3 regions of the Paenibacillus sp. F024 genome follow, and region 3 is predicted to be linked to each of the others. Evidence: predicted binding sites of a transcription regulator. Region 3 holds the regulator's gene; each other region holds the start of a gene.
The links. Region 3 encodes LexA, which represses DNA repair genes until DNA is damaged. Its sites were predicted from a motif close to CGAACATATGTTCG; they were not measured.

Region 1: the regulator LexA is predicted to act here: its motif matches at 3,042-3,055, upstream of recA (recombinase RecA).
Region 2: the regulator LexA is predicted to act here: its motif matches at 5,553-5,566, upstream of ACZYR9_RS01910 (DNA polymerase IV).

What each region holds. Positions count from the first base shown of each region.
Region 1 covers NZ_JBVASZ010000001.1:238,160-246,294, reverse strand. The annotation lists gene rimO (30S ribosomal protein S12 methylthiotransferase RimO) at 1-1,075, shown strand, start outside; gene pgsA (CDP-diacylglycerol--glycerol-3-phosphate 3-phosphatidyltransferase) at 1,072-1,659, shown strand; gene ACZYR9_RS01195 (competence/damage-inducible protein A) at 1,699-2,946, shown strand; gene recA (recombinase RecA) at 3,130-4,176, shown strand; gene ACZYR9_RS01185 (RecX family transcriptional regulator) at 4,300-4,998, shown strand; gene rny (ribonuclease Y) at 5,270-6,814, shown strand; gene ACZYR9_RS01175 (TIGR00282 family metallophosphoesterase) at 6,900-7,694, shown strand; gene ACZYR9_RS01170 (stage V sporulation protein S) at 7,836-8,096, shown strand.
Region 2 covers NZ_JBVASZ010000001.1:373,130-381,264, forward strand. The annotation lists gene ACZYR9_RS01870 (hypothetical protein) at 150-347, shown strand; gene ACZYR9_RS01875 (alpha/beta fold hydrolase) at 538-1,587, opposite strand; gene ACZYR9_RS01880 (hypothetical protein) at 1,949-2,203, shown strand; gene ACZYR9_RS01885 (hypothetical protein) at 2,802-3,017, shown strand; gene ACZYR9_RS01890 (DUF1292 domain-containing protein) at 3,074-3,340, opposite strand; gene ACZYR9_RS01895 (hypothetical protein) at 3,493-3,669, shown strand; gene gloA2 (SMU1112c/YaeR family gloxylase I-like metalloprotein) at 3,676-4,062, opposite strand; gene ACZYR9_RS01905 (hypothetical protein) at 4,423-5,394, opposite strand; gene ACZYR9_RS01910 (DNA polymerase IV) at 5,619-6,905, shown strand; gene ACZYR9_RS01915 (YolD-like family protein) at 6,902-7,246, shown strand; gene ACZYR9_RS01920 (right-handed parallel beta-helix repeat-containing protein) at 7,386-8,135, opposite strand, start outside.
Region 3 covers NZ_JBVASZ010000010.1:108,409-116,543, forward strand. The annotation lists gene hflX (GTPase HflX) at 1-1,129, shown strand, start outside; gene ACZYR9_RS12555 (methionine gamma-lyase family protein) at 1,132-2,382, shown strand; gene ACZYR9_RS12560 (MerR family transcriptional regulator) at 2,596-3,009, shown strand; gene glnA (type I glutamate--ammonia ligase) at 3,100-4,437, shown strand; gene lexA (transcriptional repressor LexA) at 4,640-5,260, opposite strand; gene ACZYR9_RS12575 (LysM peptidoglycan-binding domain-containing protein) at 5,410-5,772, shown strand; gene ACZYR9_RS12580 (DUF896 domain-containing protein) at 5,873-6,067, shown strand; gene ACZYR9_RS12585 (aldo/keto reductase) at 6,084-7,073, shown strand; gene ACZYR9_RS12590 (hypothetical protein) at 7,099-7,608, shown strand; gene ACZYR9_RS12595 (HAD family hydrolase) at 7,633-8,135, shown strand, end outside.

The sequences.
Region 1 (8,135 bases), on a different contig from region 3:
GCGCTACAAGGAAGAACTGATGCATGAAATGCCGGAAATCGACGGAATCGTCGGAACCGGTGATTTTGACAAAATCAATGATATTGTCGATAAGGCATTATCCGGCAAAAAACCGGTTATGGTAGGTAATCCGGTATTTAACTATGAGCAGAGATTGCCGAGAAGATTAACTACGCCCCGCTATACAGCCTATGTCAAAATCGCCGAAGGCTGCGACAACGCCTGTACGTTCTGCAGTATTCCGATCATGCGCGGCAGGTTTCGCAGCCGCAGCATGGAGTCGATTCTTGCCGAGGTGGAGCAGCTTGCTGCTCAAGGGGTAAAGGAGATCAGTCTGATCGCTCAGGATTCCACCAATTATGGCACCGATCTCTATGACGGGTTTATGCTTCCGACGCTGATGAACAAAGTGAGCGAGGTTGCAGGCATTGAGTGGGTAAGGCTTCATTATGCGTACCCAGGCTTTTTCACCGACGAATTGATTGACGTCATGGCCAATAATCCTAAGGTATGCAAATATGTGGATATGCCTTTGCAGCACAGCGAGGACAGTATTCTGAAACGTATGCGCCGGCCGGGCCGGCAGCGTGACGCTCGCGAGCTGATTCGCAAAATTCGCGAGCGTATTCCGGGCGTATCACTTCGTACCTCGATCATCGTCGGCTTCCCGGGTGAAACGGAAGAGGATTTCGAGAATCTGAAGGCGTTTATCCGTGAGGTTCAGTTCGACCGGCTTGGGGTGTTTACGTATTCCAAGGAGGAAGATACGCCGGCGTCACGTTTGCCCGATCAAGTTCCGGATGAGGTGAAAGAGTATCGTTCCAATGTGCTGATGGAAATTCAACGCGAAATCTCAAGCGAGCGAAACAGCAGCCGGATCGGTCAAGTCATCGATGTCTTAATCGAGAAATATGATGGCCGGGGCGATGTTTATGTAGGCCGTTCCATGTTCGATGCTCCGGAAATCGACGGTGAGGTGTTTGCCCGCGGTTCCAAGCTTGCGATTGGCGAGATTGCAAAGGTAAGGATTACCCATTCCTTCGAATTTGATTTGTCCGGGGAGGTTGTGGCATGAATTTGGCCAACCGGATCACATTGGCGAGAATATTTTTAGTTCCGATTATTATGTTCTTCTTGCTCGTCAACGTGAAATTTCCTCATATCCGGATCGAGCAGTTCAGCATCACGTATAATCAGATTATCGCGGCGCTGATCTTCATCGTGGCGGCGAGTACGGATAGTCTTGACGGGTATATTGCCAGGAAACGGAAGCTTGTCACAAATCTCGGCAAGCTGTTGGATCCGTTGGCGGATAAGCTTCTGGTATCCGCCGTTCTGGTTTCCCTGGTAGAGATGGATAAGCTGGGGGCTTGGATTGTCATCGTCATTATCAGCCGTGAATTTGCCGTAACGGGGCTTCGTCAAATCGCACTGCTGGAAGGCATGGTCATGGCGGCGAGCAAGTGGGGGAAATGGAAAACCGCGGCGCAAATCACGGCGATCATTGCGCTGCTCCTTAACAATTTTCCATTCGCGTTCATCAATTTCCCGTTTGACGTGATCACCAGTTGGATCGCAGCCATCATAACGGTTTATTCGGGTATCGATTACTTTGTTAAAAACAAGCATGTGATAAACTTTGACGATCAAAAACAGTAGGTTTTCCTATTGTTTTTGTTTTATCCGGAGGGGAAGCGTATGAAAGCGGAAATTATTGCGGTCGGCACAGAGCTGCTGATGGGACAGATCGTCAATACGAATGCGCAGTATCTGGCCCGCGGACTTGCGGAAATCGGAGTAGGCGTTTATTTTCAGACGGTCGTAGGGGATAATGCGGTAAGAATGAAAGAAGCGCTGCACATAGCCAAAAGCCGTGCGGATCTTATTATTTGCACGGGCGGACTTGGTCCGACACAGGATGACCTGACTAAAGATGTGCTTGCCGAGGACCTGGGACAAAGCCTGGTGCTGCATCAGCCGTCGCTGGACAAAATGAAAGCTTTCTTTGAAATCCGCGGGATACCTATGGTTGAAAGCAATATGCGTCAGGCGCTCATGCTGGAGCACAGCGATCCTCTTGCTAATGATACGGGGCTTGCGGTTGGCAATGCGGTGACACATGAGGGGACGCATTATATCCTGCTGCCGGGTCCCCCTAAAGAGATGAAGCCGATGTTTGATCAATATGCCCGTCCATGGATCGAATCCAAGATGGACCATATTCACCCTCTGTATTCTTTGATGCTCAAGTTTGCAGGGATCGGCGAATCTTCTCTTGAACACGCGTTGTTAGATCTGATTGAAGTTCAGTCCGATCCGACGATTGCTCCTTATGCCAAAGAAGGGGAAGTCGCCATCCGTCTTACGACACGGGCGGCATCGGCCGAAGTAGCCGCCGGCAAGCTGAAGCCGATGGAGCAGGAAATCCGTAACCGGCTCGGGCAATATATTTATGCGGCGGAAGACATATCGTTGGAACAGCATATTCTGCAGACACTGGCTTCTCAAGGAAAAAAGCTGGCTGTAGCGGAAAGCTGCTCAGGAGGACGTTTAAGCGACATGCTGACGTCCGTTACAGGAAGCTCCAATGCGTTTTTGGGAGGGATTATCACCTACTCGAACGCAGCAAAACATAAGCTGCTGGGAATTCCTATGGAGCAATTGGAGGGGATCGATGCTCCAGGTGCGGTCAGCGAAGAAACCGCCGCGGCGATGGCCGAGAATGTCGCTGAGCGGACGGGAGCTGACTATGGTGTCTCTCTTACAGGCGTAGCCGGCCCGGACGAATCTGAAGGAAAGCCTGTGGGACTCGTTTACGCAGGCATCGCCAAGCGGGGAGAAAAAGCTTTCGTGGTCAAATTGCAGCTGTCCGGAAACCGGGATACGATCAAGCTGAGAGCGTCCAAGAGCGCGCTCTACCAGCTTTGGAAACTTTTAAAATCGTAGTTGCCACCATCCGGAAAATCCAGTATAATGTAGATTAGCGGAAGCACCGTAACAAACCGACAACCTTTGTTACGGTTTTTCTTTTGCATCACATGCGAATGTATGTTCGAAAAATAGCTTGGCAACGGGTGGAAAACCCGCTATGATGTAATTATACGAATTATGAAAAAGGAAGTGAGTCTCTTGACAGACCGGCGCGCAGCCTTAGAGAATGCATTACGTCAAATCGAGAAGCAGTTTGGTAAAGGATCCATAATGAAATTGGGCGAATCTACCCATATGCAGGTGGAGACCATTCCCAGCGGTTCGCTTGCATTGGATATCGCATTGGGAATCGGCGGTTTCCCAAGAGGTAGAATTATAGAAGTTTACGGACCGGAATCCTCCGGTAAAACCACGGTGGCGCTGCATGCGATCGCTGAGGTACAGAAGGCGGGAGGAACGGCTGCCTTCATTGATGCGGAGCATGCCTTGGACCCGCTGTATGCCAGCAAGCTCGGCATCAATATTGATGAGCTGCTCCTTTCCCAACCGGATACCGGTGAACAGGCGCTTGAGATTGCAGAAGCGCTCGTACGGAGCGGAGCGGTAGACATCATTGTGATTGACTCTGTTGCCGCACTTGTGCCAAAAGCTGAGATTGAAGGAGAGATGGGGGATTCCCATGTCGGCTTGCAGGCTCGCTTAATGTCTCAGGCGCTGCGTAAGCTGTCGGGTGCCATCAACAAATCGAAGACGATTGCCATCTTTATCAACCAGCTGCGGGAGAAGGTCGGCGTGATGTTCGGAAACCCGGAGACGACGCCGGGCGGACGGGCATTGAAATTTTATTCTTCGATCCGGCTTGATGTGCGCCGCGTGGAGACCATTAAGCAAGGCAACGATATGGTCGGGAACCGCACGCGGATCAAAGTGGTCAAGAACAAAGTGGCTCCCCCGTTCAAGCAAGCGGAGATTGATATCATGTACGGTGAAGGCATATCCAGAGAAGGCAGTCTCGTAGATATTGCAACGGAGATGGATATCATCCAAAAGAGCGGTGCATGGTACTCTTATAATAATGATCGTCTGGGTCAAGGACGCGAGAACGCGAAGCAGTTTTTGAAGGAGAACAAGAACGTTGCGGACGTGATCGAGAAGCAGATTCGGGATAACAGCAACCTGATCACGGCAGTCGGACCGAACACGGATGAAGAAGAAGAAGAGGATTTTGCCGTACCTTTTGAATAACATCAATGACGCATCGGTTAGTCCGATGCGTCATTAATGTACATCGCGATTCACCAATCAAGGCAAGGGCACCTTTACGAGGAGTGAAAGGTGCCCTTGCTGTTTGCAAGGAGGAGGTTACAGGTGACGGATCATACAGACGAAGGTCTGGCCCTGGGAGTCATCACCAAAGTCGAGCAGCAGAGGAGAGCCAGGCGGCGTTACAATGTATTTATTGACGAAAATTTTGCTTTCTCCGTACATGAGGATGTATTGGTCAAGCATAGGCTGCTGAAAGGTGAGGTTGTTGACGCCTCCAAGCTGCAGCAAATCATATACGCAGAAGAGGTAAACAAAGCATATCTTGACGCGATCCGGCTGCTCTCCAGCCGGCTGCGCTCCGAGCATGAGATGCTGACACGTCTTAAGCAAAAAGGGTATTCAGCCGAAATCAATCAAGTGACGATGGAGCGTCTCCAAAAGGAAGGCTATCTGAACGATTCGCTCTTTGCGGAGCAGCTGACCAAACAGAGGTCAGAATCGCAAAAAAAAGGGAGCCGCTGGATTAAGCAGGAGCTTCAGCAAAAGGGAATTAATAAAGAACAAATAACAGAGGCACTGGAGCAGGTGGATGAAGAGACGGAATACCGTATGGCCTATCAATTGACCATGAAACGGTATGGTGTCGAGCTGGATAAGGACGCACTTAAAGTTCGCCGTAAAATTATAGGTTTTCTTCAGCGCAGGGGCTATCCGGGTTCTGTAGTAAGCAAAGTGTTGAGCCGATTGCCCGTTCAGGGGCAAGAAGAAGAGTGGCATGTGCCGGATTTGGATGAAGAATAAGTGCAGGCTCGTTGATGAAACTAAATAACATAAATAATTTATGTCGTAAAATAAAATTCAACAAATCGACAATCATCTTGACAAGCTTCTTTATCAAAAGATAAAATGATTATGTATAAATCTTTATACAGTGAATTTTCCCTACCAGCCAAAGGGAAAATTCCCAAAGTAAAATCGCCAATTTTTACTTTTTTCTAGCGCTTGTAAAATGGATAAAAAACCTGATTATCCCAAGCTTACCCCTTGGAGAGACAACGAGGAGGTGAACTGGATGCCAAACACAGTCATCTGGATCCTGATTGTTCTCGTTGTTGGTGCTCTATGCTTATGGATTGGTTATTTTATCCGCAAGTCCCTTGCAGAGGCGAAGATTTCCAGTGCTGAACAAGCTGCCGCACAGATTATCGACAATGCTCGCAAAGAAGCGGAAGCACTGAAGAAAGAAACGGTTCTGGAAGCGAAAGACGAGATTCACAAGTTCAGAACCGAAGCTGAAAAAGACATTCGTGACCGTCGGAATGAAACTCAACGACTAGAGAGACGATTGTTGCAAAAAGAGGAATCGCTGGATAAAAAATTAGAATCTCTTGAGAAAAAAGAAGAGCAGGTCGCCAACAAGGAGAAGCGAATCGAAGAAACCCAAGTGCAAATTGATCAGATTTATAAAGATCAGGTTGCCGAACTGGAGCGGATTTCCGCGTTGACGATGGAAGAAGCCAAGAACATCATCCTGACGAACGTTGAGCAGGAGGTTCGCCACGAAACCGCACAGTTAATTAAAGAAATTGAACAACAGGCTAAAGAAGAAGGCGACAAGAAAGCCAGAGAGATCATCACGCTGGCCATTCAGAGATGTGCCGCCGATCACGTCGCTGAAACCACCGTATCGGTCGTAGCGCTGCCGAATGAAGAAATGAAAGGCCGTATCATCGGTCGTGAAGGTCGTAACATCCGGGCTTTGGAAACATTGACGGGCATCGATTTAATTATCGACGATACGCCGGAAGCTGTTATTTTATCCGGTTTTGACCCGATCCGGAGGGAAATTGCCAGAACATCGCTTGAAAAGCTGGTGGCCGATGGACGAATCCACCCTGCCCGAATTGAGGAAATGGTGGAAAAATCCCGCAAGGAGGTCGACGAGCGTATTCGCGAATACGGCGAACAAGCTACGTTCGAAACCGGCGTTCATGGTCTCCATCCGGACTTGATCAAAATCTTGGGACGCCTGAAATTCCGTACAAGCTATGGTCAGAATGTACTGAAACACTCTATGGAGGTTGCATATCTGACCGGGTTGATGGCTGGAGAGCTGGGAGAAGACGTGACATTGGCGAAGCGTGCCGGACTTCTTCATGACATCGGCAAAGCGCTTGATCATGAGGTGGAAGGCTCTCACGTAGAAATCGGTGTCGAAATTGCAAAGAAATACAAAGAACATCCTGTGGTGATTAACAGTATTGCCTCGCATCATGGCGACTGTGAAGCGACATCAGTCATCGCCATGCTGGTCGGTGCGGCAGACGCTCTTTCCGCGGCCAGACCTGGAGCTCGCAGAGAAACGCTTGAAACGTATATCAAGCGTCTGGAGAAGCTTGAAGAGATTTCCGAGTCGTTCGAGGGCGTAGAGAAATCGTATGCCATCCAAGCCGGCCGTGAGGTTCGCGTCATGGTTCAACCGGAGAAGGTCGATGATACCGAAGCCTTCCGTTTGGCCAGAGACATCACGAAGAAGATTGAAAGTGAACTGGATTATCCAGGCCATATCAAAGTGACGGTAATCCGCGAAACACGTGCTGTAGAATATGCTAAATAATTTGCATACACTAGAGGAGAAGTGGCTGAAAAGCCACTTCTCTTTAATTACATAACGAATGGGAATCAGTCGGGAGGAAAAAGTCATTCGAATTTTATTTATAGGCGATATCGTCGGTTCTGTTGGACGTAAGGCACTCAAAACGTGTTTACCCAAGCTGAAAACAAAATACAATCCTCACTGGATTATTGCAAACGGAGAAAATGCCGCCGCCGGACGGGGGATTACCTCGGCGATTACCAAAGAGCTCTTTGAGATTGGGGTACAGGGGATAACGATGGGAAACCATACGTGGGACCAAAAGGAGATATTCGATTTCATCGATAAGGAAGTCCGCATGGTGCGTCCTGCTAATTTTCCTGAAGGGACGCCGGGGCGGGGTATGACCTTCATTAAGGTGAAGGATCAGGAGCTTGCTATCATCAATTTACAGGGACGTACCTTCCTGCCGCCGCTGGATTGTCCATTTGAAAAAGCGATTGAGCTGGTGGAGCAGGCAAGGAAAAGAACAAAGTATATATTTGTCGATTTTCATGCCGAGGCCACATCGGAAAAGCTGTCGATGGGCTGGCATTTGGACGGGAAGGTGTCGGCCGTCGTCGGCACGCATACGCATGTGCAAACCAACGACGAACGCATCCTTCCGCTCGGTACGGCTTATGTGACCGATGTAGGGATGGTCGGACCGCGGGACGGCATCCTTGGCATGGAGCGCAATGCCGTGCTCCAGAAATTTAAGACGCAGCTGCCTGTCCGGTTTGTAGTGGATGAAGGAAAGTGGCATTTTCATGCGGTTTGCATCGATTTGGATCCGGTCAGCGGGCTCGGGAGAAATATCCGACTCATCCGCATGGATGAAGATGGAGTTCTACTGGAATAGGTAAACCGATAAAAAAGCATAAATTGACGAATAATTCTAATATTTTTGAAAATACCATCTTCGAATAGAAGGAATTATCGGTAAATTCCTAGAATATGAATAGTACTGGAAGCTATCATCATTCCCGAGGAGGTACTTTTCATGGAAGTATTAAAAGTTTCAGCAAAATCCAACCCAAATTCCGTTGCCGGCGCGCTCGCTGGGGTGCTGCGTGAACGCGGGGCTGCTGAGCTCCAGGCCATCGGTGCAGGCGCTCTGAACCAAGCGATCAAAGCCGTAGCCATAGCTCGAGGATTTGTGGCTCCCAGCGGTGTTGACTTGATCTGCATACCAGCGTTTACTGATATTGTAATTGACGGTGAAGATCGAACGGCGATTAAATTGATTGTGGAACCAAGGTAAAAGAAGATGCATTTACGGCTGTACCAAAACACCTGTTTA
Region 2 (8,135 bases), on a different contig from region 3:
TTCCTCCAACCCGTGATTACTCACCGATGTTCCTCCACGTCTTTTGAAAAATCGCTCCCAGACATCTGACAAGCATCATCATATTATAGTTGTGGCCTCTTCGTTTTCGAGCTATGATGAAATCAACACACACCATGGGAGATGGTAATATGTCAATCCGCAAATCGTTTTTGAGCGTGTCCATCGGATTACTTATCGCTGTTTTAGCCATCGGATTATTGCCATTTTTGATAGTATTAAGCTTTTCTGAAATTGGCATGTTTTCTGAACTAAGTGCAACCCCATTGCTGCTGAAGCGTTTATACAAGAATGACACTCAGAAAGTAAAAGTGAAATCATCTAGATAGATAACTCAGATGTAAATTGGTGAGAAAGAGCAAACCGCTTCTTTTTTTCGCCGAAATAACAACCTCATACTATGTTTTTGAATGTTCACGAGCTTCCATCCTCATATGCCGCCGCTCACTTCCGTTGCCGAAAGGAGAGCGGCGATTTCCTGATACCCTGCCCGAATCGTTTTATGTAAGCTCACTACCTTTATACGGGTGTCGCCAGCAGTTCGCTAAGATGCTGATCCAGTTGATTCCAATACGCCTCCTCCGTGCCGAACAATCCGAAGTGTCCGCACAGGCTGCTGATGACCCGCAGCTCGCTGCCGGGTATAAGCTTCTGCTCGTCCTCGCAATCCTTCGGCGGAAAGAACATATCCGTGTCGATGGGCAGGACGAACACCTTCGCTTTAATTCGGCCGAGAGCTGCCTTCAAATCGCCTCCCGTATTTCGGCTAACATCCCCCCGTTGCCATTTCCACGCCATGGTGAGCAAAGCATTAGGATCCATGACCCTGAAGGTCGGGTGCATGAAGTCCTGCATGAACGCATCCAACGACTCGACTCCGAACAGCCTCCACCCTTCCCGCTTGTAAAACTCGGTACATAAACCCATTACCGCCCAAATGTCGGCGTGCCGCCTGAGTCCGTCAACTACCTCTGTAACGGAGCGATAGCTGCCGTTATTCCAGCCCGGATCAGATGTAATCGCTTCCATGAGTGTCGCGGTAAATAAGAAATCATGATGGGTATTCTTGGCTGTGCCTGCGATCGGAGCCGCCCGCTTGACCATATCGGGGTAGCGCACCGCCCATTCGTACGTTTGCTGAGCTCCCATAGACCCACCGACAACAAGAGCCAGCTCCTGTAGGCCGAACTTCTGTGTCACCAGTTGGTGCTGGGCACGGATATCATCGCCGATGCGAACCTTCGGAAAACTGGCCATTCCATACGGCTCGGGCATATTGTGAGGTGAACTGGAAAGGCCGTTGCCGATTTGATTGATTAGGATGATGAAGTACCGGTCCGTATTAAGCGCCCGGTTCGGCCCGATATAGCTTTCCATGATTTTGGTGGTTCCGGAAAACCATGTAGGGATCAAAATGGCATTATTCTTCTGCACATTCAGCTCGCCGAAGGTCACGTAAGCCAGCTTGCAATCTGGGATGACGCCACCCTCTTCCAACGCGAAATCACCTAAAGAATACATCTCATAAGGACCATGATTTTCTTGCGAATAGTATGGAACCTCGATCACGGAAAAAACCTCCTTTTAAAAGATGTCTGAATATTATCAAATTTTAGATAAAACGTCTAGTGTACTGTCTGATCAGATTGATACAATATGGATATGAATTTCTTCTCAATTATCTCAACTGACATCGCATAATTATATTCTGTACAGGGTGACTTCAATAGAGCAAATATTGAGCAATTTGAACTTAACACCTATTAACCGGACGGCACAATTGTCGACGATGCCCTCTCTCATAAACTGAACCATTTCATCGCGCTCCCCCGTTCATATCCCCCAATTGGGGGATTGTAATAAAGATTTGCTACGTATAGAATGCAGATAATAACACTGAAGCGCACAACGATCTGAAAGGATGAACGGCATGAATGGCGTGACCTTAACCCATTTGAAATCATTGAATTCTATAACCATATCTGTCGATGCATCCCGTAAATATATCGTTAAAGTATCCGGGTTAAAATTTGACGGCTCTGAACAATCCGGCTTATTAGATATTTGGGATTCTTTAAAAGAAGCGATGATCTGCGCCAAAGGAATCGCAAAAATGTTCAAGCTGCATTACAGGTTTATACTCGTTGAATTTTTTTCGGCGGAACCCGCATATGAGGTGCTTTAGATTCCACATCGATTTTTCACAATCTCCGTCCTACCTCTGTAACCTTGCGCATCAACCAGGGGTTTACGCTAAAATAAGTATTTGTATAAAAAGAGAAAAGAAATGATTGAGCGTTATTCAGGACCTCGTCGAGAGACGGGGTCCTGAATGGTTTTATAGCCGCCGGATCATAAGAAAAAGAACCCCTTTCGGAGTTCTTTTCAACGGTGAATTGAATTTGGTACTGCTGCATTGAACCCTGCGAAAGCTTGGTTTTTTACCTGTCCCACACTTCTGCAGTACGGATACTACATTAACGTGCTGAAGGCACATCCCCTCACTATCTATTTAGATTCAATAACACCTTCCCCGGTATTTCTCGTTAGATCGCCCAACGGAACCACACCTCTCTTTTCACCGTTATAGCTAGCATTAGCTTACGGTTTATCTTTTATGCATGTCCTGTTCGGCACCCCCTAAAAAATTAAATTGATTCCATTTATAAAAAAAAATGATATACAAAATATCCCAAACAGCTATTCCAAAGAAAATTTAATGGTACAATGTAACTAGTTCTAAAGGTCTAATATCGACACAATATGACAAGGGTGATTACAACTTGAAATCCAACATCTATAAAGAATTGCGAAGCACACAGCAAAGCGAAGAAGTTCGCTTATATTATCTTATGCAAGAAATTAAAGAGATCCTCAATGAGAAGAGAAACAAGACCGTACTGGAAAAAGTCATTCATTGGGCATCAAACCGTAAGCCGCGAATCAAGCCCGTCGTTTGGAAAAACAATAGCCCGTCACAAGCCGGCGATAAGCCGTAATTTATAAAATGAAGGAGCGCCCCATTTTTATGGGAAGCGCTCCTTCGTTACAGCTCTTATTCCTCCATAGCGGCTTCAAACGCATGGGATACTTTTTCGAATTCCTCGTCACTTTCAATCATAGAAAGCTCATCGTTTTCGTCCACACGCAAGAAAAAGATATCAACTTCCTCTTCCCCTCTATTTTCATCTTCAAGCTCGTCCAGGTAAGCAACAGCTATGTAATGCCGGGAATCGATATCAAGCGAGCCCAGCACCTCGACTTCCTGCTCGACTTCTTCTTCGTCTACAAGGGTAAATACTTCGCCAACTTCAATTGCCATTTGTATATTCCTCCTTCGGTTGTAGGTTCTATCTTAACCTATTTTGCCGCGATTGTACAAAGGATCTGCATCCTGCGGAATCGCTTGAATACAAAGAAAGGATTCCGTACAACATACAAAGGATAAAAATCCCTGAAAGGACGAGACATCCAATGGAAAATAAAAAGGACTATTTAAACGAGACATCCAACACCGCTGCCGGAATCAATACACCTCCCGATCAGCAGGACACAGCCGCAACCGATTTGTTGAATGATTTCGTTGAACAGACGATGGATAATATCCAGCATACGTTCGATGGCGAATCCAATGAAAATAAGCAGTCCTAAAATACGTTATTTCTCGTACAGCTCGAGTGGAAGGGCATCCGGGTCGGAAAAGAAAGTGAACCGCTTTCCCGTGGTTTCGTCGATACGGATAGGCTCGACAACAACACCCTGAGCTTTCAGCTTTTGGACCGCCGCTTCGATATCATTCACCTCAAAAGCCAAATGCCTCAGCCCCTGCGCTTCCGGGTAGCTGGGTCTTGGCGGAGCGCCCGGAAAAGAGAACAATTCAATCTGATGATCCTCTCCGACCAGCAGGTCCAGCTTATAGGAATTCCGCTCTGCCCGGTACGTTTCGCGGAGCAACGGAAGGCCGAGCACCTTCGTATAAAAGAATTTGGACTTCTCGTAGTCGGAGCAAATGATCGCGGCGTGATGTATTTTATTGATGTTCAGCATGATGGATGGACAAACCTCCTGTTTAGCTCTTCGGGATCCAAGCGACCGCCCGAACCGGTGAGCCGGAGCCGCCTTTAATCTTGAGAGGAAACTCGATAAAGAAGGATTATCCGGCAATCCGGTCCAATCCCTTCAGATTTTCAAAAATCGTAATGCCGTTTCCAAGAAGCTCATCATGGGCCGGATGGTTCCCTGAGGCTGAGCTGTCAATGGCCAGCGTATCGCATCCGACCGCTTTTATGTTTTTGGATACCAGGTAGGCGGCATATCCTCTTCCAGCACATGAGACAGATCAATCATCTCCATGCTTTGAACGGCTTGAAGCAGAGTTCGAGCGTGACTCATCGTTGATCTTCCTCACAGGTTATGACCCATCCAAACATACAACATCATCAATCCAAATAACAGCACGCAGAAGTTTACAAGCACGAACAAATAACGCCAAAGCGGCGAATGGTGAAATTCGAAAGGCGTTTTGAAGACGCCATCGCCTACAATCAAAAACATGAGCAGCAGCGTATGTATGATCGTGTGCCCCACCACTTCCATGAAGCCGAATACGGCTGTCGTCGTGATAAACACGAGCGTGACGACGATCGAAATAAACCGATGCAAGATGCCTACAATGAAGGTCCAGGCCAGCCCCAGCTCGATAAATGCGCTGATCAGCACAAAATCCTCCATACCAAAGCCGAACGTTGGAATCCCGAACCTGTGAATAATGTCGTAGGACTTTTCAGGCATCGTTATTTTTTCCAATCCCAGCCAGGCAAGCGATAAGCCCGTAAACAAATACAGCACCGGCGTCGCCGTCGGCTTCCACCTTGTCCCCGCTACGAACAGGTAATATATGATTCCGATATAGAACATATAATCCAACGCGTGAAACAGCCCGTATTCCAGCAGCGCATACCCGTATAACAAAGCCAGAGCGGCGCCGCTTAGGGGAAGCCATCTTTGATGCAGAAGGCCGGCTAAGGCCAGCACGACGATGCCTTTGATCCACAAAGCATCCGCTGCAAATTCCGGAGCCAGAAAAGATGAATAGACGAGCTGCATCAGCAGTCCGGCCCCCAGCCCGATCCGCAAAATGTTCGGAACGTACGGCTTCCATGTGTCCAATACTCCGTGTATCCGCCGGATAAAACCGACCCGTTCCAGGGAGTCGTTGAGCAGGGCCGACACAAGCAGCCCGGCAAGCGTTACCCCCAACCAAAATAAAAACGACGGCGTTAGCACCTCCAACGTGGGGATCGGCAGCGTTCGGTCCTCTTTGGTAAACCATTTGACGTGTGTATACGCGATATTCCCACTTATCACATCCAGCATCGTTTGATCTCCCCTAACCTATTCCTTCCATTGGGAGTATAGACCATCCCATGGATAGAGCAGAAATGGCATCTCAGGCTTTTCCCGCTCATGTTCAGTACCTTCTTACCCCAAAATCGGGTATCAGAAAATTTTACCTGAAAATCTCTCTTGAAATGCGAATGTTTGTTCGCTATTCTATGTATGATAAGAACATACGTTCCATGAGTGAGGGTGAACAGCATATGCTGAATTCCGTTTCAACTTCCAAACAGAGCAAGCGCACCATCATGCTGGCGGACTGCCAATCGTTTTATGCCAGTGTAGAAAAAGCGGATTACCCGGAATACAAAAATAAGCCCGTGGCTGTAGCGGGAGATCCCGCACGCCGGTCCGGAATCATCCTGGCTGCTTGTCCGATAGCCAAAAGCTATGGCGTAACTACAGCCGAACGGCTTGGCGAAGCACTGAACAAATGCCCGGATCTGGTAGTGATACGTCCCCGCATGCAGCATTATATCGACGTTTCACTGATGATTACACAAATCTATGAAGAGTATACGGACCTTGTTGAAGTATTTAGTATCGACGAGCAGTTTTTGGACGTTTCGGCAAGCCTGTCTATTTTTGGCGACCCTGCAGCGATTGCCCAATCGATTCAACAGAAGGTCCTGAGTCAAACCGGAGTATGGGTACGAATCGGGATCAGCTCCAACAAAATACTGGCTAAAATCGCAACCGATATATGGGCTAAAAAAAATCAGAGCGGCGTGTTTACCTTACCCGCTTCCGATGTAGAGGGGCTGCTGTGGCCCGAGCCCGTAAATAAGATGTTCGGAGTCGGATCCCGTATGACGGCTCACTTTACCCGCCTTGGAATGCATACCATTGGCGATATCGCAAGAACGCCGCTTCCGCGCCTTAAAGATAAATTTCGTGCCTACTTTGGCAAACAGTCGGACATCCATGCTGAAGTGATGTGGCGAACGGCGAACGGCCTGGATGAAAGTCCGGTTACCCCCAAAACCTTTGATACGCAGCCCAAATCCGTCGGTCACATGATGACTTTGCCTAGAGATTACACCGATACGACAGAGGTCGATACGATCCTGCTCGAGCTTACGGAGGAGGTCTGCCGCGACTGCCGGCGCAAAGGATATATGGGCTCCGTAGTGACGGTCAGCTGCATGTGCAGCCCTTACGAGGCACCGACCGGATTTTCCCGTCAGATGAAGCTGCCGGACCCTACGAATCATACGAATACGGTATTCCAGGCCGTGAAGGAGCTTTTTTATCGCTTTTGGGACCATATGCCGGTACGCCGCCTCGGCGTCACCTTAAGCCGGCTGACCAACGATCAGCATTATCAGCTTACCTTATTTGAGAATCAGGAGAAGAACAGATCTTTAGAGAAAGTAACCGACGGTATAAAAAACCGGTATGGGAGTTCAGCCATTGTACGGGCTTCTTCGCTGACGGCAGCCGGTCAGGCTATGGAGAGATCATTGAAAATCGGAGGACACTATAAATGAAAGACAACAAGCTCACACCCGGCAAAAACATCCTCTGGGAATCCTCGCGCATGATGCTGCCTGAGCATAAGGAGCAATTGCTCCGGCACCGACGCGAGCTGGGCAGGCACGAGAAGCCAACACTTGACGAGCAGCGCTTGGAGGAGCTTGGACAGACGCTCGGTACGGCGCTCCAGGAAGATGCAGCGCTGCGCCTGACCCTATTTGATCACGGTGAACGCACATCGATCGACTGTACGATTGTGCAGGTGGACCTGCACCTGCGACGGATCAAGGTGCGCTGCAGTGAAGGCTCCGCATGGGTGAGGCTTGCAGACGTGATCGGCACAGAGCTGCTGTAAGGCGGGCCCCGTCTTCCCGCAGCAGGAGCATTCGCTCGCTTCCTATCCCGCGCTTTCATAAGAAAAGGACTGCAAAGCGAGGAATGCTCCTAACCGCTGGCCTCACCGCTTCAATCCCGGCATCATCGGACTTTATCCGTCAGAAGCCGGCGTTGGCCGTATCCGTCCCTTGATCCGCAAGGTTTTCGCTATTTGCCGCACCGGCGTTGCCATATACCGTAGTGCTTTCGCAGCGGGCGGTAGCGAGCCGGATGGCCGCCGAGGAGCAGCTGAACAGCGTATTACCTGACACCAGGTTGCTGCGGCTGCGGGCTCCGCTTCCTTCACCTGCGGTGTTCAGCAGGATGCCGGTTTGCACACGCCGGACGTCGTTGCCTGTCACGGCATTGCCGTCGCTGTTCAGCAGGACAATGCCTTCCGGCGTGCCATCAACCTTATTTCCGGAAATGAGATTACCCGCCGGACGCTCCAGCTCTGCCGCCCCCACTCCTTCGAGCCTAATGCCCGTAAGCGCCGCCCGGGAAATCACATTGTGCTGAATCAGATTGTCCGTACTGTAGTTGCGCAGCAGGACCCCGTGGGTACAGCTCGTCTCATTCTTGCCCAACCCGGCGCCGGAAACCGTGTTTCCTTCAATCCGGTTATGTGAGCAGGGCTTCAGTCTTGACGATACGATGACGAAGGCGTCCTTGCATTTTTCCGCCGTGTTACCGGCTATGGTCGAATAGGAGCACCCTGCCGATAGATAGATGCAGGTTTTGGGAAGCTGAGCAAAATGGTTTTCCGTAAACCGGAGTCTTTCCCCGGATTCAGCTACGATACCGTATCCCTCATTGTCATTCTCTGCTGTAAGCAGAGCCGAGAACAAGCAGCCGCTCACTGTGACATG
Region 3 (8,135 bases):
CAAATGGTTTATCGGCAAAGGGAAGGCAGAGGAGCTCAAAGCCATGATCGAGGATACCGGGGCGAATACCGCCATTTTCGATCAGGAGCTTTCGGGTGCCCAGGTGAGGAATCTGGAGCAATTTCTCGATGTCAAAATCATTGACCGCACTCAGCTTATTCTGGATATTTTCGCACAGCGTGCCAAAACGCGGGAAGGAATTATCCAGGTGGAGCTGGCCCAGCTTACCTATCTGCTGCCGCGGCTGTACGGACAAGGCAAAAATCTGTCCCGGCTTGGCGGAGGGATCGGTACGCGCGGCCCCGGGGAAACGAAGCTCGAGACCGATCGTCGTCATATCCGCAACCGGATCAGCGAGCTGAAGCGGCAGCTGCAGGAGGTCGTCCGGCACCGCAGTCTGCATCGGGAAAGACGAAGGAAATCCGGGGTGTATCAAGTTGCACTGGTAGGCTATACTAACGCGGGGAAATCGACCATATTGAGGCAGCTTACAAACGCCGATGTGTATGTGGAAAACCAACTGTTCGCTACGCTTGACCCGACCTCGCGTTCGCTTAAGCTCCCAAACGGATTGGAGATCGTCGTTACGGATACGGTAGGCTTCATTCAAAACCTGCCGCACGATCTGGTCGCTGCTTTTCGGGCGACATTGGAAGAAGCATGCGAAGCGGATTTGATTTTGCATGTTGTGGACAGCTCTTCCAAGATGATGGTTACACAGATGCAGGTAGTCGACCAGGTGCTTGAGGAGCTGGGCGCCCATGGGAAGGATCGGGTAACGGTTTTCAATAAGATCGATGCATGCCCGCCGGAGCAAAAGGATATGCTGACCACCGAAGGGGAGTTCCTCAGAATTTCAGCTTATCGGGATGGGGATTTACAACGTCTCAAGGAGCTGCTTGAAGCCCGGATGACGGGCGGCAGCCGTTCCTTCCGGATTCCGGCAGACAAAGGGGATGTGATCTCGCTGGTTTACCGTATCGGCGAGGTGCTTGAGAATGAGGTTGACGGCAGTGATATGCTGTTTAAGGTAAGGATAAACAACAAGGAATTTGACAAAATCGGTTATATGCTGGCTGCCTATGATGCAGTCCGACCGGCTGAGGGAGAACAAGGGAGAGACGTTTAAGTATGTTTACGGACAGGGTGCTCGGTTTGATGGAACAAGCTGAGGAGAAAATCGGAGAGAAGCTCAAAGATATAGACCGCGTGATCGACCGGAATCAATGGAAGGTCATCCGCGCATTTCAAAAACACAAAGTTAGCGACTATCATTTTGCCGCTTCTACGGGATATGGTTATAATGACCGGGGCCGTGAGGTCCTGGATTTGGTCTATGCTGATGTATTCGGGGCGGAAGCGGCTTTGGTGCGCCCTCATTTCGTATCGGGTACCCATACGATCGGCACGGCATTGTTCGGCGTGCTCCGGCCGGGCGACGAGCTTCTAATGATCACCGGAAAACCCTATGATACGCTGCATAAGGTCATTGGGAAGCCTGGGGACGGAAAAGGGTCATTGCAGGATTGGGGAATTACATATGGCGAGGTGGAGCTGCTCGAGGAAGGCTTACCCGATTATGAGGAAATTGCCCGGCGGATCAACCCGGGCACCAAAGTGATTGGAATTCAGAGGTCGCGCGGTTATGCATGGCGGCCGTCTTTTACAGTTTCACAGATTGGCGAGATGGTTCGTTTTGTCAAAGAAATCCGTCCTGAACTTATCGTATTTGTGGATAACTGCTATGGGGAGTTTACTGAACTGCTTGAGCCGACCGAGGTAGGAGTCGATTTGATGGCCGGATCGTTGATCAAAAACCCGGGAGGAGGCTTGGCGGCGACCGGAGGATACATCGCAGGCAAAGCCAAGTATGTGGAGCTGGCATCATATCGATTAACTGCACCGGGAATCGGCGGCGAAGTTGGGGCCATGCTTGGTACGACAAGATCCATCTATCAAGGCTTGTTTCTCGCGCCTCATCTCGTTGGACAAGCCGTAAAAGGCTCGGTGTTTGCCGCCGCGGTGTTTGAGCAGCTTGGATTTACAACAAGCCCGCACTGGAATGCTCCCCGCACCGATCTTATTCAAGCGATTCAATTTACGGGCGCCGAGCATTTGATCGCTTTTGTTCAGGGGATTCAGCAAGCGGCCGCGGTTGACGCTCACGTCGTTCCCGAGCCATGGGATATGCCCGGTTATGAGCATCCGGTCATTATGGCTGCAGGGACCTTCATTCAGGGCGGCAGCCTTGAGCTTTCTGCAGACGCTCCGATCCGAGAGCCTTATATCGCTTATATGCAGGGAGGCTTAACCTACTCTCATTGTAAAATGGGGGTTTTGACGGCCATTCAAAACATGATGGATCGGGGTCTGCTCGTTTAAATTTTGTAGGCCGGAAGCTTAGCTTCGTATTATTCGCGTTATGCGTGGACAGTTACGCAGCTTGCCGCATAAGAAAAAGACTTGACCTCCCATAGTGGAATAACCACTGTAATCAAAAATAACATATGGCATAAACCTAACATGACTTGACATATGTTTTTCGGTAAGGTTACAATAGAGGTAAGGTTCCAGAGTAGCTTAGGAGTGATGGTCATGACTGATGATATCCGCAGAAATATGGCGTTGTTTCCGATCGGCATCGTAATGAAGCTGACCGATTTGACCGCCAGACAAATCCGGTACTACGAGCAGCATGAGCTCGTCATCCCGGCCCGGACCGGAGGCAATCAAAGGTTATACTCTTTTAATGATGTAGAACGGCTCCTTGAGATCAAGGATTTGATCGAGAAGGGAGTTAACATCGCAGGGATCAAACAGGTTCTGCTGCCTGTAGACAAGGATTCCGAGGATGCTACCATTCTCAATGAACAGACGGAGGTCAAACGCAGAGAGCTTAGCGACACACAGCTTCATCGGATGCTGAAACAGCAGCTCTTGGGCGGAGGAAGACGTCCTAATCAAGTGTCTTTGATTCAAGGCGAACTATCCCGGTTTTTCAGAAAGTAGGGTTTGTCCGGAGTAGTCCCGGTACCGTTTTCAAGCGTGCCGGACAGGCTCCGTTACCTTTGCTACAAAGTATAAGGAGGAGATTTCACAGTGACAGATAAGAATTTCACTAAAGAAGATATTCTGCGTATCGCCAAGGAAGAGAACGTTAGATTCATTCGTCTTCAATTTACCGATTTGCTGGGAACGATCAAAAACGTGGAGATTCCAGTAAGTCAGCTGGAGAAAGCTCTCGATAACAAAATGATGTTCGACGGATCTTCGATCGAAGGTTATGTGCGCATTGAAGAATCCGATATGTACTTATACCCCGATCTGAGTACTTGGGTCGTATTCCCTTGGGTAACGGAAGATCGCGTAGCCCGCTTAATTTGCGACATTTATTTGCCGGATGGCCGTCCATTCCCAGGAGACCCGCGCGGCATTCTGAAATCCGTATTGAAGGAAGCCGAGGAAATGGGCTTTACCGCTATGAACGTCGGACCGGAGCCGGAGTTTTTCTTGTTCAAAACCGACGAGAAGGGAAATCCGACTACGGAATTAAACGACCAGGGCGGCTACTTCGACCTGGCCCCAACCGACCTTGGCGAGAATTGCCGTCGTGAAATTGTCCTTACACTGGAAGAAATGGGTTTCGAGATCGAAGCCTCCCACCACGAGGTGGCTCCAGGTCAGCATGAAATTGATTTTAAATATGCGGATGCGATTAAAGCCGCAGACCAAATTCAGACCTTCAAGCTGGTCGTCAAAACGATCGCAAGACAGCATGGTCTGCATGCCTCGTTCATGCCGAAGCCTTTGTTCGGTGTCAACGGGTCCGGTATGCACTGTCACCAATCCTTGTTCAACGGCAAAGAGAATGCGTTCTATGACGAAAGCGACAAGCTGGGCTTAAGCGAGACAGCGAGACAATACATGGCCGGCATTCTGCGGCATGCCCGCGCATTCGCCGCAATTACTAATCCGACGGTTAATTCTTACAAACGGCTTGTGCCTGGATACGAGGCGCCTTGTTATGTGGCTTGGTCTGCAAGCAACCGCAGCCCGATGATTCGTATTCCTGCTTCCCGCGGCATCAGCACGCGCGTTGAAGTGCGGAATCCGGATCCGGCAGCGAATCCTTATCTGGCCCTGGCTGTCATGTTAAAGGCCGGTCTGGACGGCATTAAGCACAAAATGCAGCTGCCTCCGCCTACGGACCGCAACATTTATGTCATGACGGAAGAGGAGCGGGAAGAGCAGGGCATTCCAAGCCTTCCGCTTGACCTGAAGCAGGCGCTGGACGAGCTGCTGCGCAACGATGTCATTTGCGATGCGCTCGGCGATCATGCCCTCGCACACTTCATCGAGCTCAAAGAAATCGAGTGGGACATTTACCGTACTCAGGTTCATCAATGGGAACGGGATCAATATTTGACGCTGTATTAAGAGTAGATATTCATAGCTTGACGATGATACCGCCCGCTGTCCGGAAGCTTTCCGGCAGCGGGCGGTTTTCTTTATCGCAAGAAAACATGCCTTTGAATCGAGGTCGCTCATTCTTGAATGGACTCGTTAGAGCTTTTCTCATGGAGGCACGGATATAAAAAATCCCTTCCGGCCGGCATGGGCGGCGGCGAAAGGGAAGGAATTATTGAATATTTCGGAATACACCGATGACTTTGCCCAAGATGCTGACGGTTTTAAGTCTCAACGGATCCATGGTCGGGTTCTCAGGCTGCAAACGAATATGATCCTTTTCTTTGTAAAAAGTTTTAACTGTCGCTTCATCGTCTTCGGTCATGGCGACGACAATATCCCCGTTATTGGCCGTTTGCTGCTGACGAACGATAACATAATCTCCGTTATGAATACCGGCTTCGATCATACTTTCTCCGATAACACTGAGCATAAAGACATTATTATCTTTTACATAATGGCTGGGAAGCGGGAAGTAATCCTCAATGTTTTCCGTCGCTGTAATGGGTACGCCGGCAGTAACGCGTCCGATCAGCGGTACTCTGGCGACCGATACGGAGAATGCTCCGTCCGATGAGCTTCCGTCCAATATTTCTATGGCTCTCGGTTTGGTGGGGTCTCTGCGGATCATGCCTTTCTTTTCCAATCGTTCCAGATGTCCGTGTACGGTGGAGCTGGAGGCCAATCCTACGGCCTCTCCGATTTCTCTTACGGAAGGCGGATAACCTTTTTCTCTGACTTCATTCTTGATAAACTCTAAAATCGCCTGCTGCCGATTGGAAATTTTGCTCACGATCATCACTCCAATTTTGGTAATCATTACTTAGAAGTATACCACAGAACCGGAGTTCGTACAAACATAAGTTCGAGAAAAAAACGTTGACACAAACAAGTGTTCGTGTTAAATTAAGAACAGAACAAATGTTTGGGGGGTTTATGTTGATGATTCAGAATACTCAGCTTATACATAACTTTAATTCCCGTCATGTGATGCCTAGAAAACATAATGATAATAATAAGGGAACATATGTCCGTGTTTTGGTTTTTGGTGCATTTTTATTTTGTGCCGTGATCGCTATCTCCACTATGTTCGGTTTTTTCTTTGACCAGGATGTACATGCGGCATCCTCGCAGCCTCAGGTTCAGACGTATGTAGAGGTCGAATCTGGCGACACGCTTTGGAGCATTGCCTCCCAATATGTAGACCAAGGACAGGATATAAGGGAATATGTGCACCAGATGAAAGGAATCAACGACCTCGAGAATTCCAATCTTCAAGTAGGACAAAAACTGCTGCTTCCATAATAAATTGGACGAGTGCTGTATTGCCGGGGATGCTTCTCTTGACAATCAGATTCGGTAATGTCAAAGTATAATTTGAAATGATATTACCGGGAGGATCAGCATGAACGAATCGGATCATGATGCAGTCGTACAGCGTATTAACGAGTTGGCCCGCAAAGCGAAATCAGAAGGTCTGACCGAGGCAGAACTGGATGAGCGCAATGGACTAAGAAGGAAGTATATCGATTCTTTTAAAACCTCCTTACGTGGCCATCTTGAAAACATTAAGTTTGTTGATGAGCGAGAGAAGAAGTAAGAGTAGGGGGTAAGAGATGAAGTATCGTGTTTTAGGCAAAAGCGGGATTGCCGTTTCTGAGCTTTGTTTAGGTACCATGACATTTGGAAATACGACAAATGAACAAGATTCTATTGAAATGGTTCATCGTTTTTTGGATCGCGGAGGTAACTTTATTGATACGGCGGATGTGTATGTCTCCGGTACTTCAGAAGAAATCGTGGGCAAAGCCATAAAGAAGCATCGTTCCGATGTTATTTTGGCGACCAAGGTGCGTTTTCCTACGAGCAATAACGTCAACCACGTCGGTTTATCCAGAAAGCATATTCTTGATGGTGTGGAAGCCAGTCTTCGTCGTTTAGGAACAGATTATATTGATTTGTATCAAGCGCATGTTTGGGATCAAATAACACCCATAGAAGAAACATTGAGAACGTTGGATGATCTGGTTACCTCAGGCAAAGTTAGGTATATCGGCTGCTCCAATTTCTTGGCTTATCAATTGATGAAATCATTAAGCATCAGCGATTTTAATCGTTATGCCCGTTTTATTTCCATTCAACCGCAATACAGTTTGGTATGTCGTGCGATGGATCGCGAGGTTCTGCCTCTTTGCTTGGAGGAAAACGTAGGTGTGATTCCTTGGGCTCCTTTGGGCGGCGGCTTCTTGACAGGGAAATATGCTCACGGACAGGAACCGACAGAAGGGCGGTTGGCTTCTAAAACGGGAGAGAGCCGTTGGGAGGTTCGCAATACCGAGAAAAACTTCCGCATTCTAGATGAATTGATTGCGGTTGCCCGTGAGGCGGACAAGACACCGGCACAGGTGGCATTGAACTGGTTGATTCATAAACCGGGCATCACTTCTCCTATTTTTGGCGCTCGGACTTTGGAGCAATTCGAGGATAACATGGGAGCTGTGGATTGGAAGCTGGACGATTTCTTATGGCAGCGCCTGGAAGATGTAAGCGCTCTGGAGTACGAATATCCGACCCGATTTATTGATAAGTTTTGGCGCAAGGTGTAAATGACTTAGATAAGGGGCACTCATCATGTCACGTAAGTGGGAACGTATGGTTCGTAAAAATACGAAAATTTCTAATGTGCAGCGGAAGAAGAGCGGAAAAGGCGAAATATCGGGAGTAAGTGCCGACGGTTCGGTCACATTCAAAGGCCGGAGCTGGTTTTTGCCGATGCTGCTTGTGGCTACCGGTGTTTTTTGTTTTATCGTGTTTCGGAATCAACCCGGGCAAGAGCAGCTGTATTGGATTACCGGAGCAAGCTATATTTTTCTGGCGTTACTGATTTATTGGATTCGACGCCCCTTTTTGAAAATCGATAAGAAAACTTTGTCCTCCCGAAGGTTTGGCGGCGACCGTTTTTTTGAAGCGGATCAAATCAAGGATATAACGATGAATAAAGATGCGATTGTCATCAACTTTAAGGCGAAAGGAAAACGATGGGTATTCACCAAGATCTATCATATGTTTCCGATCGATTCCGCAAGAGTAAAGCTTCAGGAGTATGCTGAAAAATACAACGTGACATTAATACAAGATTAATATTTGGAAAGAGGAACGTTATTTATGGGGATCAAGGCAGTACTTTTTGATTTGGATGACACGCTGCTGTGGGACGACCGCAGTGTGAAAGAAGCATTTCAAGCAACCTGTGCCGAGGCGGCCAAACATTATCCACTGGATCCGGATCAGCTGGAAGAAGCCGTGCGGCGTGAAGCCCGTGCTTTATATGAATCGTACGAGACGTTCCCGTTTACCAAAATGATCGGAATAAACCCTTTTGAAGGACTCTGGGCGCATTTTACCCAAGGGAAGCAGGAAGAATTCCGCAAGCTTCAGGCGCTGGCACCTCAATACCGTACCGAGTCCTGGACACGCGGACTAAAAGCGCTGGGCATTGAAGACAAGGAGCTCGGATATAAACTTGGGGAGATGTTTCCTTCAGAACGGAGAAACCGTCCCATAGTTTATGAGGAAACGTTCGAGGTGCTGGATCAGTTGAAGGACCGGTATCAGCTGCTCCTTTTGACGAACGGTTCTCCTGATTTGCAGCAGGAAAAGCTGGCAGG